4 regions of the Neobacillus sp. PS2-9 genome follow, and region 4 is predicted to be linked to each of the others. Evidence: riboswitches for the same ligand, from Rfam matches in the RefSeq annotation. Region 4 holds a riboswitch; each other region holds the start of a gene.
What was found. Region 4 has a riboswitch for S-adenosylmethionine ahead of RCG25_RS22055 (sugar ABC transporter substrate-binding protein). Riboswitches for the same ligand answer to the same signal wherever they lie in the genome.

Region 1 (3,131 bases), 630 kb from region 4:
CAGGCCTTGTAAAGAAGGTTGGAGAGTATATTGCCGAAGGGCATGACGTTATAAATTTAGGACAAGGAAATCCAGATCAGCCAACGCCTGAGCATATCGTGTCAAAATTACAGGAGGCGGCAGCTAATCCCATCAATCACAAATATTCTCCGTTTCAGGGGCATAGATATTTAAAACAGGCAGCAGCTGATTTTTACTTGAGAGAGTATGGAGTAACGATCAATCCTGATAAGGAAGTGGCTATTCTTTTTGGCGGCAAAGCAGGACTCGTAGAGATTCCACAGTGCTTGTTGAATCCAGGGGATACCATTCTTGTGCCAGATCCCGGTTATCCAGATTATTGGTCAGGTGTGGCTCTGGCAAAAGCGGAAATGGTTACAATGCCATTGAGGGAGGAAAATGCATTTTTACCTGACTACAACGAACTTTCTTCCGAATCGTTAGTAAAAGCAAAGGTCATGTTTTTGAATTACCCAAATAATCCTACCGGTGCTGTTGCCACTGAAGAATTTTTCAAAGAAACAGTGAAACTGGCAAACGATCAAAATATTTGCGTTGTTCACGATTTTGCTTACGGTGCCATTGGTTTCGACGGTCAGAGACCTATAAGCTTCCTAGAAACCGAAGGGGCTAAAGAAGTAGGAATCGAAATTTATACTTTATCTAAAACCTACAATATGGCTGGCTGGCGTGTAGGATTTGCTGTAGGGAATGAAAGTGTGATTTCAGCCATTGAACTCCTACAGGATCATCTGTATGTAAGTTTGTTCGGAGCTGTTCAAGAAGCGGCAGCTACAGCTTTAACTGCATCACAAGAATGTGTAAGAGAATTGAATGAACTATATGAGCGAAGACGTAATGTATTAATTAACGGACTTCGGTCGATAGGTTGGGATGTAACCGCACCAAAGGGATCCTTTTTTGCTTGGCTTAAGGTGCCAGAAGGGTACACATCTGGACAATTTGCTGAAATTCTACTTGATCAAGCCCATATAATGGTCGCACCAGGTATTGGTTTTGGTGAATATGGAGAAGGCTTTGTTCGAGTAGGATTATTATCATCCGAAGAACGGTTAGCTGAAGCTGTCAGAAGAATTAGTTGTTTAGAAATGTTCAAAAAATAAGTTGACAAATGTTTTTTTTCTTGCGATAATCCAAAATAAAGTTTAACAACTTATTAATGTGAATAAATACGAATCGTTTTCTTATCAAGAGCAGGTGGAGGGAAAAGCCCTATGAAGCCCGGCAACCGACTTAACTAAAAGTTAAGCACGGTGCTAAATCTTGCAGCAATCTGGCTGAAAGATGAGAAGATGTTAGTTTGTGATGCTAACCTCTTCTTTTCGAAGGGGTTTTTTATGTTTTTTGGAAAGGAAGTTGAAAATAATGTCTGAAATAATTGCTACATATCTTGTACATGATGAAAAAAATCCGGAGAAAAAAGCAGAGGAAATTGCTCTTGGATTAACTGTTGGTTCTTGGACAAATCTTCCTGAGCTTGAGCAGAACCAATTACGTAAGCATAAGGGCCGAGTCGTTTCCATCGAAGGGAAAGACTCGGAAAGAGACGGTCTAGCAATAATTCGGATTGCCTATCCAACCATTAATTTCTCTACTGACTTGCCAGCAATCTTAACCACTGTTTTCGGAAAACTGTCCTTGGATGGAAAAATAAAATTACTAGATTTGCAGTTTGATGATCACTTAAAGAGTCATTTTCCTGGACCAAGATTCGGTATCGATGGAATTCGAGAAAAAATAAACGTATATGATAGACCATTAGTGATGAGCATCTTTAAAGGCGTACTTGGTAAGGACATACACTTTTTGGTAGAACAGTTAAAGCAGCAAGCTCTTGGTGGTGTTGATTTAGTCAAAGATGATGAGATTCTTTTTGAAAATGAATTAACACCTTTTGAAAAAAGAATTACCGCGGGAAAACAAGTCTTAAATGAAGTTTTAGAAGAGACTGGTCATAGAACGCTGTACGCAGTAAACCTGACTGGGAGAACCTCACAACTTAAGGAAAAAGCAAAAAAAGCAGCTGAGCTGGGAGCAGATTTACTATTATTTAATGTCTTCTCCTATGGATTAGATGTCCTGCAAGAATTAAGAGAGGACAATGAAATTGGTTTGCCTTTAATGGCACATCCAGCAGTAAGCGGGGCATTAACTTCTTCATCCCAATATGGCTTTTCCCATTCTTTGCTCCTTGGAAAGCTTTTACGTTATGCAGGTGCTGATTTATCACTGTTCCCATCTCCATATGGAACGGTGGCATTAGAAAAAACATCTGCACTCTCGATTGCAGCTGAACTGACGAAAGAGGATGTTTATAAAAAAGCTTTTCCAGTGCCATCAGCGGGAATACATCCAGGGTTGGTATCCTTGTTAATTCGTGACTTTGGAATTGACTCCGTAATCAATGCAGGTGGTGGCGTTCATGGGCATCCAAACGGTGCTCGTGGAGGTGGCCTTGCCTTCCGACAAGCAGTGGATGCCATTCTTCAGGGAAACACACTCTCAGTAGGAGCGGAGCAGTACCCTGAACTTAATAAGGCACTTCAGCTTTGGGGAAATGCCGAGGTGACGGTCTAAATGACAAAGCCGGTTATTTATTGTGATTTTGATGGAACCATTACAGAAAGTGATAACATCATTGCTATAATGAAACAATTTGCTCCCCCTGAATGGGTGGAAATCAAGGATTTAATTCTTTCTCGTCAGATTTCAGTGAATGAGGGTGTGGGGAAATTATTTTCCTTATTGCCTAGTAATAAGAAGAAAGAAATAACTGAATTTGCAATTGAAAATGCAAAAATCCGACCAGGCTTTAAGGAGTTTGTAGGGTATGTTCGTGAAAAGGGAATTCCCCTCTATATTGTTAGTGGCGGTATAGATTTTTTTGTCCATCCGATTTTAGCAGAATACGCTCCTTTTGATGGAGTGTATTGTAATCATTCTGACTTTTCCGAAGAAACAATTAATATACTTTGGCCACATGAATGCGATTCCTCTTGTAACAATGATTGTGGTTGCTGTAAGCCTAGTATTATGCGTAAACTGAACAATTCAACGGAGAGTTTTAAAATCGTAATAGGCGACTCTGTGACCGACCTAGAGGCTGCTAA
Region 2 (3,131 bases), 1.9 Mb from region 4:
AATCTCTCGAAGACCAATCTCCACCATCCTTGCATAAAAAGGGGCAGCCCCAATAATCAGTGCCGGCAAGGCCGCATCTTCTCCAATCATCGTTCCTAATAAGAAGGTGGTGAACGGGATTAATAATACAATTAAAATGATGAACGGAATGGAACGAAAAATATTAACTATTCCACTAATAATCGTATTAATCGGTTTATTCTCCCACATATTACCTTTCGTTGTTAGGAAAAGAAGTAAACCTAAGATTGTCCCCAAGATAAAGGTAACGAGAACCGAAATGGCTGTCATATAAACGGTGTCTTTCGTTGCGTCCCACATCATGAGCCAATCGACATTTTCAAAATATTTTCCACTATTATTCATTTGTTACCACCTCCAAACCAACCTGCTGGGAACGAATAAAGTCTATGGCTTTGTTTACTTCTTTTTCGTCACCATCAAGATGAATAAAGAGAGTTCCATATGAACCACTTTGTGTTTGCGAAATTTTCCCCTGCAGAATATTTACTGTAACCTCATGGTGTCTGATTAAATTTGAGATGAGCGGCTGCTCAGCTGACTCGCCAATGAAAGTCAATTGAACGACCTGACCAGAATGATACCGTGCCAGCAAATGTTCCGCTGTTTCTTTTGTTTCTTCAGGCTCTGTCACCTGTTGAACAAATCGCTTCGTGATTTGCTGCTGCGGATTACGGAACACATCCAAAACGGAACCAAGCTCAACTACACGGCCGCTTTCCATGACGGCAACCCGATGGCAAATTTTTCGAATAACATGCATTTCATGTGTAATCAACACAATGGTCAGACCTAGTCGCTTATTGATATCGACTAATAAATCCAAAATGGAATCGGTTGTCTGAGGGTCCAGTGCTGAAGTTGCTTCATCACAAAGTAAAACCTTTGGATTATTAGCAAGGGCTCTCGCAATCCCTACCCGCTGCTTTTGTCCCCCACTCAATTGAGAGGGATAGGCGTTTTCACGTCCCTCAAGGCCGACGAGTTTGATGAGCTCATTGACTCTTTTCTGTCTTTCCGGTCCCTTTATACCTGCAATTTCCAGTGGAAAAGCAATATTTTCACTTACTGTTCTTGACCAAAGTAAGTTGAAATGTTGAAAGATCATACTGATTTCTTGACGTGCTTTACGAAGCTCACTGCCCTTAATCTTTGAAATGACACGACCAGCCACTGTGACTGATCCATCGGTTGGTAGCTCCAACCCATTAAGCATTCGAATTAACGTACTTTTTCCGGCACCACTATATCCGATGACTCCGAAAATTTCCCCCTCTTGAATTTCTAAATTCACGTCATCGACCGCTTTTAGCTGGCCTTGTTTGGAAGGAAAAATCTTACGGACGTTTTTTATTGAAATCATTTGAATCACCCGCTTCTATCCTATTTACCTAAAATTCAGAAAGTATCTACTATAACCTGACATTTACTTATAGAATTTGACTGTACCCCTGAAAAGATTCTATTTTAGAAAAATAAAATGCCTTTCTGCACGGGCAGAAAGGCATTAGTAAAATAGACCTTTCTCCCATCTCCCAAAGCAAACGCTTTGTGTGAATTGGCACCATTTCAATGTAACATTGACGGTTGCCGGGCTTCATCGGGCACATCCCTCCACCTCTCTTGATAAGAGCTTACAGCATTCTATATTCAATTAACACGTTAGTCAGTTTAAGTAGTTATTTTAGTACGAAAGCTATCGTATCATGGATAAAAAAGGGTGTCAATAAAAAAATCTATTAATTCTTACTTATTGGATGAGGTAAATTTTAGGCATTTGCTTTGACAGATGCCAATCCCGTTGCTGTCTCAATCGCAGATTCGAGATCATCAATTAAGTCTTCAACATTTTCAATCCCAATAGAGAGACGGATTAAATCTTCTGATACACCTGCTGCCTTCAACCCCTCTGCATCTAATTGTTGATGGGTAGTACTAGCTGGGTGAATGATTAGACTTTTTGAATCGCCAACATTGGCCACATGTGCCCATAAGGATAGAGAATCAATGAGCTTCGCTCCTGCTTCCTTCCCACCTTTAATTCCAAAAACAACCATGGACCCTGCACCTTTAGGTAAATATTTTTTCGCTAATTCATAGTCCGGATGTGATGGATGCCCCGGATAGGATACCCATTCTACTGCTGGGTGGTTTAATAAATAGTCCACAATCGTTTTCGTATTGGCTACATGCTCTTTCATCCGAACATGCAGGGTTTCAAGGCCTAGTGTAAATTGGAATGAATTTTGCGGGCTCAGTGCCGGACCGAGATCACGCAATAACTGTACACGTGCCTTTACAATATACGCTACAGCGCCCAATGCTTCTGCATAGACAAGATCATGGTAGCTTGCATCCGGAGTCGTAAAGCCAGGGAATCTAGAAGAGTTCCAGTCAAACTTCCCACCATCAACAATTATGCCGCCCGTTGATGTCCCATTACCTAATAACCACTTTGTTGCCGAGTGAACAACAATGTCTGCCCCGTACTCAATTGGTCTGCATAAGTATGGTGTCGCAAAGGTATTGTCGATAATTAATGGGACACCTGCCTCGTGTGCAATATCAGCCACTTTTTCAATGTCTAACACACGTAAGCTTGGGTTCCCGATTGTTTCTGCAAAGACAGCCTTTGTTTTTGGAGTAATCGCTGCTCTGAAGTTCTCCGGATTTTCCGAGTCGACAAATTTAACGTTAATTCCGTACTTTGGAAGGGTCACTGCGAATAAATTATAGGTTCCACCATAGAGGTTGGAAGCAGCAACAATCTCATCTCCTGCCTCAGCCACATTCAGAATGGCGAGGGTAATTGCTGCCATACCACTAGCAACGGCCAGGGCTCCGACACCGCCTTCTAGCAGGGCTACTCTCTCTTCAAATACGGTTGTAGTAGGATTATGAATACGGGTGTATATGTACCCTGGTTCTGCTAAACTAAATAGGTTTGCTGCATGTTCAGTGTTTTTGAATTGATAGGCATTGTTTTGATAGATGGGAACGGCACGCGCTCCTGTTACTGGATCTGGAGCCAATCCTCCATGAACACTCAAGGTTTCAAAACGATATTTCTTTTGATTTTCTCCCATTTTCCTAGCTCCTCCCTTAACAAC
Region 3 (3,131 bases), 1.5 Mb from region 4:
ACAACTTCATGTTGTTTTCCTTCGCAAAATTCTCTAGATAGATAGAATGCTGGAATAGGTTTGCTTGGATGTCCCCATTGTCTAACGCTTTATTTGGCTGGATGTAATCACTGAATTCTACAATCTCAACTTTGTAGCCCTTCTTTTCTAAACCAGGAACAATTGCTTCCTTCAACATATCACTGTACGGACCAGCAGTAGCCCCTAATTTAATATCTTTAGATTTTGCTACTGCTTTGTCTTTACTCTCTGAACTGCTGCCGCATGCTGCTAACGCACCTACAACTAAAACTAACACCATTGCTAAAAACCATTTTTTCATAACTTTTTCCTTCCTTCCTTATCTTCTTTTATCGACAACTTTGGCAACAAAATCACCAAGCAGTTGAATAACCTGAACTAAAATAATTAATATAACAACAGTGGCAATCATGATGGTATTGTCATAGCGGTAATACCCAAAGCGAATTGCTAAATCTCCAATTCCACCGCCGCCCACTGTCCCGGCCATCGCCGAAAATCCGATTAAACTAATAAGGGTCAACGTAATACCCGAGATGATTCCTGATCTTGCTTCAAGGAGCAGAACATCTTTTATAATCATGGTTGGCGTCGCTCCCGCCGCAATCGCCGCTTCGATGACCCCTTTATCGATTTCCCTTAATGCCGTTTCGACGATTCGAGCAAAGAATGGAATGGCTGCCACCGATAGCGACACACTTGCGGCTGTCGGTCCAATCGTCGAACCAACGATGAAGTTGGTTAATGGAATTAGCGCTACCAGCAAGATAATAAATGGAATCGAACGAATCAAGTTTACTAGGAATCCCATCGTTACTTGAATCATGCGATTTTGTAAAAACAAGCCTTTGTCAGTGACAAATAACAGGATTCCCACTGGCAAGCCAATGACGATGGCAATCGCTAAGGAAATCATAATCATATAAATCGTCTGCATAAAAGCAGTATTGATATCTGGAATTAATTCCACCAGATGCTGAAAATCAAATCCCATTTCGTAACACCTCCACTTGCGCGGCCCGGTCCTCAATGTATCGAAGGGCCGCGGTCAATTCCTCTTTCGCACCTTTCAGTTCCATAATGAAAATGCCCAAGGGCAATTCTTGGATGTATTCAATCGAACCATGGAGGAAGTTCCCTTTTACGCTGAATGTCTGCAGCATATCGGAAATGACCCCCTCACCGGCGACTTTCCCTTTAAATAACACCTTAATGATTGGCCCTTCACTGCTAGACAGGATGGACTCCGGTATATCAAAAGATACTACACTATCAATAAACTCTCCGGTGAGCTCCGCCTGAGGGTTGGCGAAGATGTCATAGACTGCTCCTTCTTCAATCACCTTCCCGTCTTGCATAATCGCCATCCGGTGGCAAATTTCTTTTACTACGTCCATCTCATGCGTGATGAGAATAATCGTAATGTTAAGCTCCCTGTTGATCTTTTTTAATAGATTCAAAATCGACTTGGTTGTGGTCGGGTCAAGGGCGGAGGTTGCCTCATCACACAGCAGGACTGTTGGATTATTGGCGAGTGCCCGTGCAATCCCCACCCGCTGCTTTTGTCCACCGCTCAGCTGGGCTGGATACACATCGCGCTTATCCGCAAGTCCCACCGTTTCTAGTAATTCCATCACACGGGTGCTGATTTGATTCTTCGGATAGTTGGCCGCTTTCAGCGAAAAAGCAATATTTTCATAGACTGTCTTTTGACTGATGAGGTAAAAGTGTTGAAAGATCATGCCAATCTTTAGCCGTGCCAGACGAAGCTTCTCCCCTTTTAAGGAAGTAAGGTCCGTCCCATCGACAGTAATAGTGCCTGAAGTAGGTTGTTCCAACAAGTTAATGCAGCGGAGCAACGAGCTTTTTCCGGCGCCAGAGTAGCCGACGATACCATAGATTTCCCCTCGTTGAACCGTTAAAGAAACATCATCGACTCCCTTGACCGTTCCACTTTTCGTTTTATATTCCTTTGTTAGTTGACGAATCTCAATCATAATGATGACCTCTTTTTTCATGAGCGATATTTTAAAATAATGTTTATCCAGTTAGCCTGCTACGACCCTGTTGGATTTTTCCATACAAAAAATGCCCCTTTCAACTGAAAGGAGCATCGAAATACAAACAATTATTTCAAGCTTATCTTTCAGAATGAAAGTCATTCTGCTGGAATTGGCACCTTCCCAATTAGGGGGTTGCCGGACGTCATAGGGCCAAGTCCCTCGGTCACTCTCGATAAGAATTATTAGTTTTTTTTAACATTTTTGATATTACTAATCTATTTTTATATTGTCAATCATCAAAAAATAATATTCTACCATTGTAAGTGTTTCCATTATTATCAAATCAACTATTTAGGGCGTCTAAAAAAATTTTTGGGGACAGTCCCCCGGCGCTTTAGCGCAGTGGGGGACTGTCCCCGCTCTTTTAGATAAAGTTCTGTGTCGTATTATTTCTACTGAACCGATACACGGCGATCAGGAAGAATGCCGCTGCAAAGGCGAATAGAATGATGTAGTGTAGGTACAGGCCGCTGAAGGTGCTTCCTTCCTGCAATTTAGTGAGTGTGTCTAAGGTCCAGCGCTGCGGCAGGAATTCTGCAATTTTTTGCAACGATTTCGGCATGACTTCAACTGGCCAGAAGCAGCCAGACAGCATGACAGTCGGAGTGATCACTAAGTTTTGCAAAGCGCCCGCCGCACTCCGGTTGTTGGCGAAAGAAATGATCACTAATGACAAACCGACTGAAATCAAGGAAAAGAGAATCATAACAAACGCGGCTTCCCAAAAGGACACATTCACGCCCATATCAAAGACCATTCTCATAATGGTTAACGTGATTAACACCTGGATCGTCATCACAATCATATTCACAATCACATTCGCGAATACATACTTCCTCGCATTGATCGGTGTCGATAATAAGCGGTAATACGTCCGCTGTTCTTTTTCCAACAAAATAATCTCAGATAGATTAACTGCCGACATCATCATGATCATAATCAGGAACCCAATCGCTTGGTTGGTCATAAGCTTATTTTTTGAAGCATCTTCCACTGAATGGTTCACAAGCTTATATCCACTTTGCTGATAGTCCTTCACCATCTGTT
Region 4 (3,131 bases):
CTCACTCACAAGCTTTTTCGTAGAAAGTGTAATATTCATTTCACCCAGGATTTGTGCTGCTTTTTGATGAAGAGTCTTCCAGTTCATCCACTGCTTTTTTCCCATATGATGAACCGTGTCCATCAACATAATATTCTCGGCAACCGTTAAATTAGGAATCAGTGCCGTATCGACTTCTTGATAGACAATCTGTATGCCCGCATCCTGGGCATCTTTTGGTGATCGAATGTTCAAAGATTCCCCGTCCAGCACAATTTCACCGGTATAGTGATTATAAGCCCCTGACAGGACTTTCATTAGAGTTGATTTCCCTGCACCATTTGCTCCAATCAATGCCTGAATCTTTCCCGTCTTTGTTGAAAAATGAACCTGATTTAAAGCTTTCACTCCTGGAAATTCAATAGTTATATTTTTCATTTCCAATGTTGACTGCATGAAATCGCCCCCCTATCAAGCAAACACTCTCTTAATCAAGTGAAAAAGAGAGTGCTTATAGTAACCATTAATTATTTATAATATTTTTTTAATGTTTTCATCCAATCTTCTTCGAATGCATCTGATTGGCCCCATCCAGAAATAATTTTTGATAGATTAACCATGTTAACAGGATCTTTAGACTTTTGAAGATTGTCTTGTGAAACTAGAGAAGCCTCTAAATCATAGGTTTTTGGTGTTTCTTCACCTGCTAGTTTTTTAGCAAGCAATCTCAAATCCACCGCACCAATTAGTTTAGGATCCACGGCAGCTGTGTATTTCCAAGCACTACCTTTTCTTTGAATCTCTTGAAGGTCCGCATTCGAAACATCAATACCATAAATTTTTACTTCTTCACGGCCCGCCTCTTTTAGAGCTCGTGCGGCACCAATAGCAAAGGCATCCCAAGTAGCAAAGATGGCATCCAACTTTCCTTTTGGATATTTATTTAACATGGCAGCTACGGCGTTTTGTGTTTGAACACTGGTATCTGCAGCGGCTACACCGAACCGTTCCACTTCTTTAATTCCAGGATTTTTTGAAAGTACATCTTGATATACTTTGTTTCGTCTAACCATTGGTGGAAAACCGTCAACCCAAAGGTACGCAATATTGGCTTTGCCCTTCGTATCCTTTACAAGCTGATCCAATGCTAAAGTTGCCAATGCTTCGTCATCCTGTGATGTAAGTGTTACTCCCTCCACTTCAGCCAACTTTGGATTAGAGTCAAATGTAACCACGCTTTTTCCTTTTTCGACGATTTTCTTTACATCGTTCACCGTCGCATCATCATCACCATGTGAAATAATGAATCCATCATAGTCCTGATCTAACGCCTGATTTATAGCATCATGGAATTTTGCTGTATCTCCGTTTGCAGTAAACACATCCACTTGTAATCCTAAGGCTTCTCCCTCTTCTTTTGCTCCTGCTAAGAATTGAGCTGTGTGGTCGTCACCGCCAATTTTACGAATGACCTTAATTTTCAACTTGTCACTTTTAAATTTTTCTGGTACTCCTTCAAGTGATACATTTTTATTTCCACTAGCTTTCTTCGTTTCTCCCCCAGAAGCACACCCCGTGAGTAGCAGGCTTGCAGCCAATGTTGATACAAGCACACTTTTTAATAAATTTCTTTTCATGATAAAAGCTCCCCCTTTTTGTCTTTCTTATCAAAATAAACTATTCCCATTGGAGAAGTTTTCTTTTAAGTAAAAATAAAAAACCTCTCCAGAAAAGAGAGGTTTCATCACAAATGTTGGACTACTCCTCTCTTATCTCTCAAAACATTAGATGTTTTGCAGGATTTAGCACCAATTCCTTTTCGGAACGGTTGCTGGGCGTCATCGGGCCAGTCCCTCTGCCACTCTTGATAAGAGAACGTATTATTGATTTAAAGTAATAAACTAAATTTAAACTCACATTAACAAGTTGTCAATAGTATTTTAAATATTTTTAATAAAGTAATAACTCTTTTTAATCATATTGAACGGAGTTGGGAAAACTATTATTAAACCTAAACCCAGTTATTGCTTTATTCTCCTAAGAAATTTCGGTATGATTATATTTAGTAAACCGAAATAAATTGCAGAAAGAAGTGTTACCATCCATGAATAAGCAGGAAAGTGCAAAGCGTAATTTACTAATTATGTGGTTTGCCAACTTCTTCGTTGCCGGTAGTATGACGATGGTCATGCCGTTTATTTCTCTGTATATTGAAACGTTTGGGGACTTTTCTGAGAAATATGTCCAGCATTGGTCGGGTATTACCTTTGGGATTACCTTTGTTTCTGCCTTTCTTTTTTCACCGGTTTGGGGAAAAATTGGAGATCGCTATGGTCGGAAAAAGATACTTATCATTTCTGGATTAGGGATGGCTGTATCTATCTTTTTAATGGGATTTGTTCATTCAGTCTGGCAGCTGCTCTTTCTACGGTTTTTCATGGGCTTTTTCTCAGGGTTTATCCCGATGTCACAGGCATTCATCTCCACACAAACACCAAAAGAGATTGCTGGTCGTGTCCTTGGGACATTACAAACAGGAAGTATAACGGGTTCACTGTTAGGCCCCATGCTCGGAGGAATTTTAGCCGATACACTCGGCTATGCGACCACCTTTAAATGGACTTCGATTTCCATATTCATCTCAGCCATGCTTGTCATCACTACGAAGGAATTTCTCATAGAACCAACGAAGGGTACTAAATCACATTATTCTAGTAAAGAGGTTATCAAACACATCCTACGAAATCCTGTACTATTAACTGTATTGCTTATTTCATCTCTTGTACAAATCGCCCATTTCAGCATCCAACCAATCCTGTCGTTATTTGTAAGTGATTTGCATGGGCCAAACAATGTTGCTTTTTATTCAGGGATTGCCTTTTCCGCAGCGGGAATAGGCAACTTACTCATGTCACGGAACTGGGGAAAGATTGCAGATAAATATGGTTATATCAAAATTTTAGTCATACTTCTATTTTCAGCTGGAATAGTGTACTTACCAGGAGCGATCGTGACTGGTCTTTGGCAGCTTGTCATCATCCGGATTGCCTTAGGTGTGACCATTGGCGGAATCATTCCTGTCAGGATTGCTTATATTCGCCAGGAGGCTCCGATTACCATGCAAGGTGAGGTCCTCGGGTATAACAATAGTC

Region 1: another riboswitch for S-adenosylmethionine. It lies ahead of mtnW (2,3-diketo-5-methylthiopentyl-1-phosphate enolase); the one in region 4 lies ahead of RCG25_RS22055 (sugar ABC transporter substrate-binding protein).
Region 2: another riboswitch for S-adenosylmethionine. It lies ahead of RCG25_RS05215 (methionine ABC transporter ATP-binding protein); the one in region 4 lies ahead of RCG25_RS22055 (sugar ABC transporter substrate-binding protein).
Region 3: another riboswitch for S-adenosylmethionine. It lies ahead of RCG25_RS03545 (methionine ABC transporter ATP-binding protein); the one in region 4 lies ahead of RCG25_RS22055 (sugar ABC transporter substrate-binding protein).

The regions. Positions count from the first base shown of each region.
Region 1 covers NZ_CP133269.1:3,774,905-3,778,035, reverse strand. The annotation lists gene RCG25_RS18990 (pyridoxal phosphate-dependent aminotransferase) at 1-1,124, shown strand, start outside; SAM riboswitch class I at 1,203-1,312, shown strand; gene mtnW (2,3-diketo-5-methylthiopentyl-1-phosphate enolase) at 1,387-2,598, shown strand; gene RCG25_RS18980 (2-hydroxy-3-keto-5-methylthiopentenyl-1-phosphate phosphatase) at 2,599-3,131, shown strand, end outside.
Region 2 covers NZ_CP133269.1:1,075,515-1,078,645, reverse strand. The annotation lists gene RCG25_RS05220 (methionine ABC transporter permease) at 1-366, opposite strand, end outside; gene RCG25_RS05215 (methionine ABC transporter ATP-binding protein) at 359-1,384, opposite strand; SAM riboswitch class I at 1,547-1,654, opposite strand; gene RCG25_RS05210 (O-acetylhomoserine aminocarboxypropyltransferase/cysteine synthase family protein) at 1,791-3,107, opposite strand.
Region 3 covers NZ_CP133269.1:691,862-694,992, reverse strand. The annotation lists gene RCG25_RS03555 (MetQ/NlpA family ABC transporter substrate-binding protein) at 1-322, opposite strand, end outside; gene RCG25_RS03550 (methionine ABC transporter permease) at 341-1,015, opposite strand; gene RCG25_RS03545 (methionine ABC transporter ATP-binding protein) at 1,005-2,018, opposite strand; SAM riboswitch class I at 2,158-2,263, opposite strand; gene RCG25_RS03540 (ABC transporter permease) at 2,449-3,131, opposite strand, start outside.
Region 4 covers NZ_CP133269.1:4,407,090-4,410,220, forward strand. The annotation lists gene RCG25_RS22050 (sugar ABC transporter ATP-binding protein) at 1-435, opposite strand, end outside; gene RCG25_RS22055 (sugar ABC transporter substrate-binding protein) at 507-1,616, opposite strand; SAM riboswitch class I at 1,746-1,853, opposite strand; gene RCG25_RS22060 (MFS transporter) at 2,084-3,131, shown strand, end outside.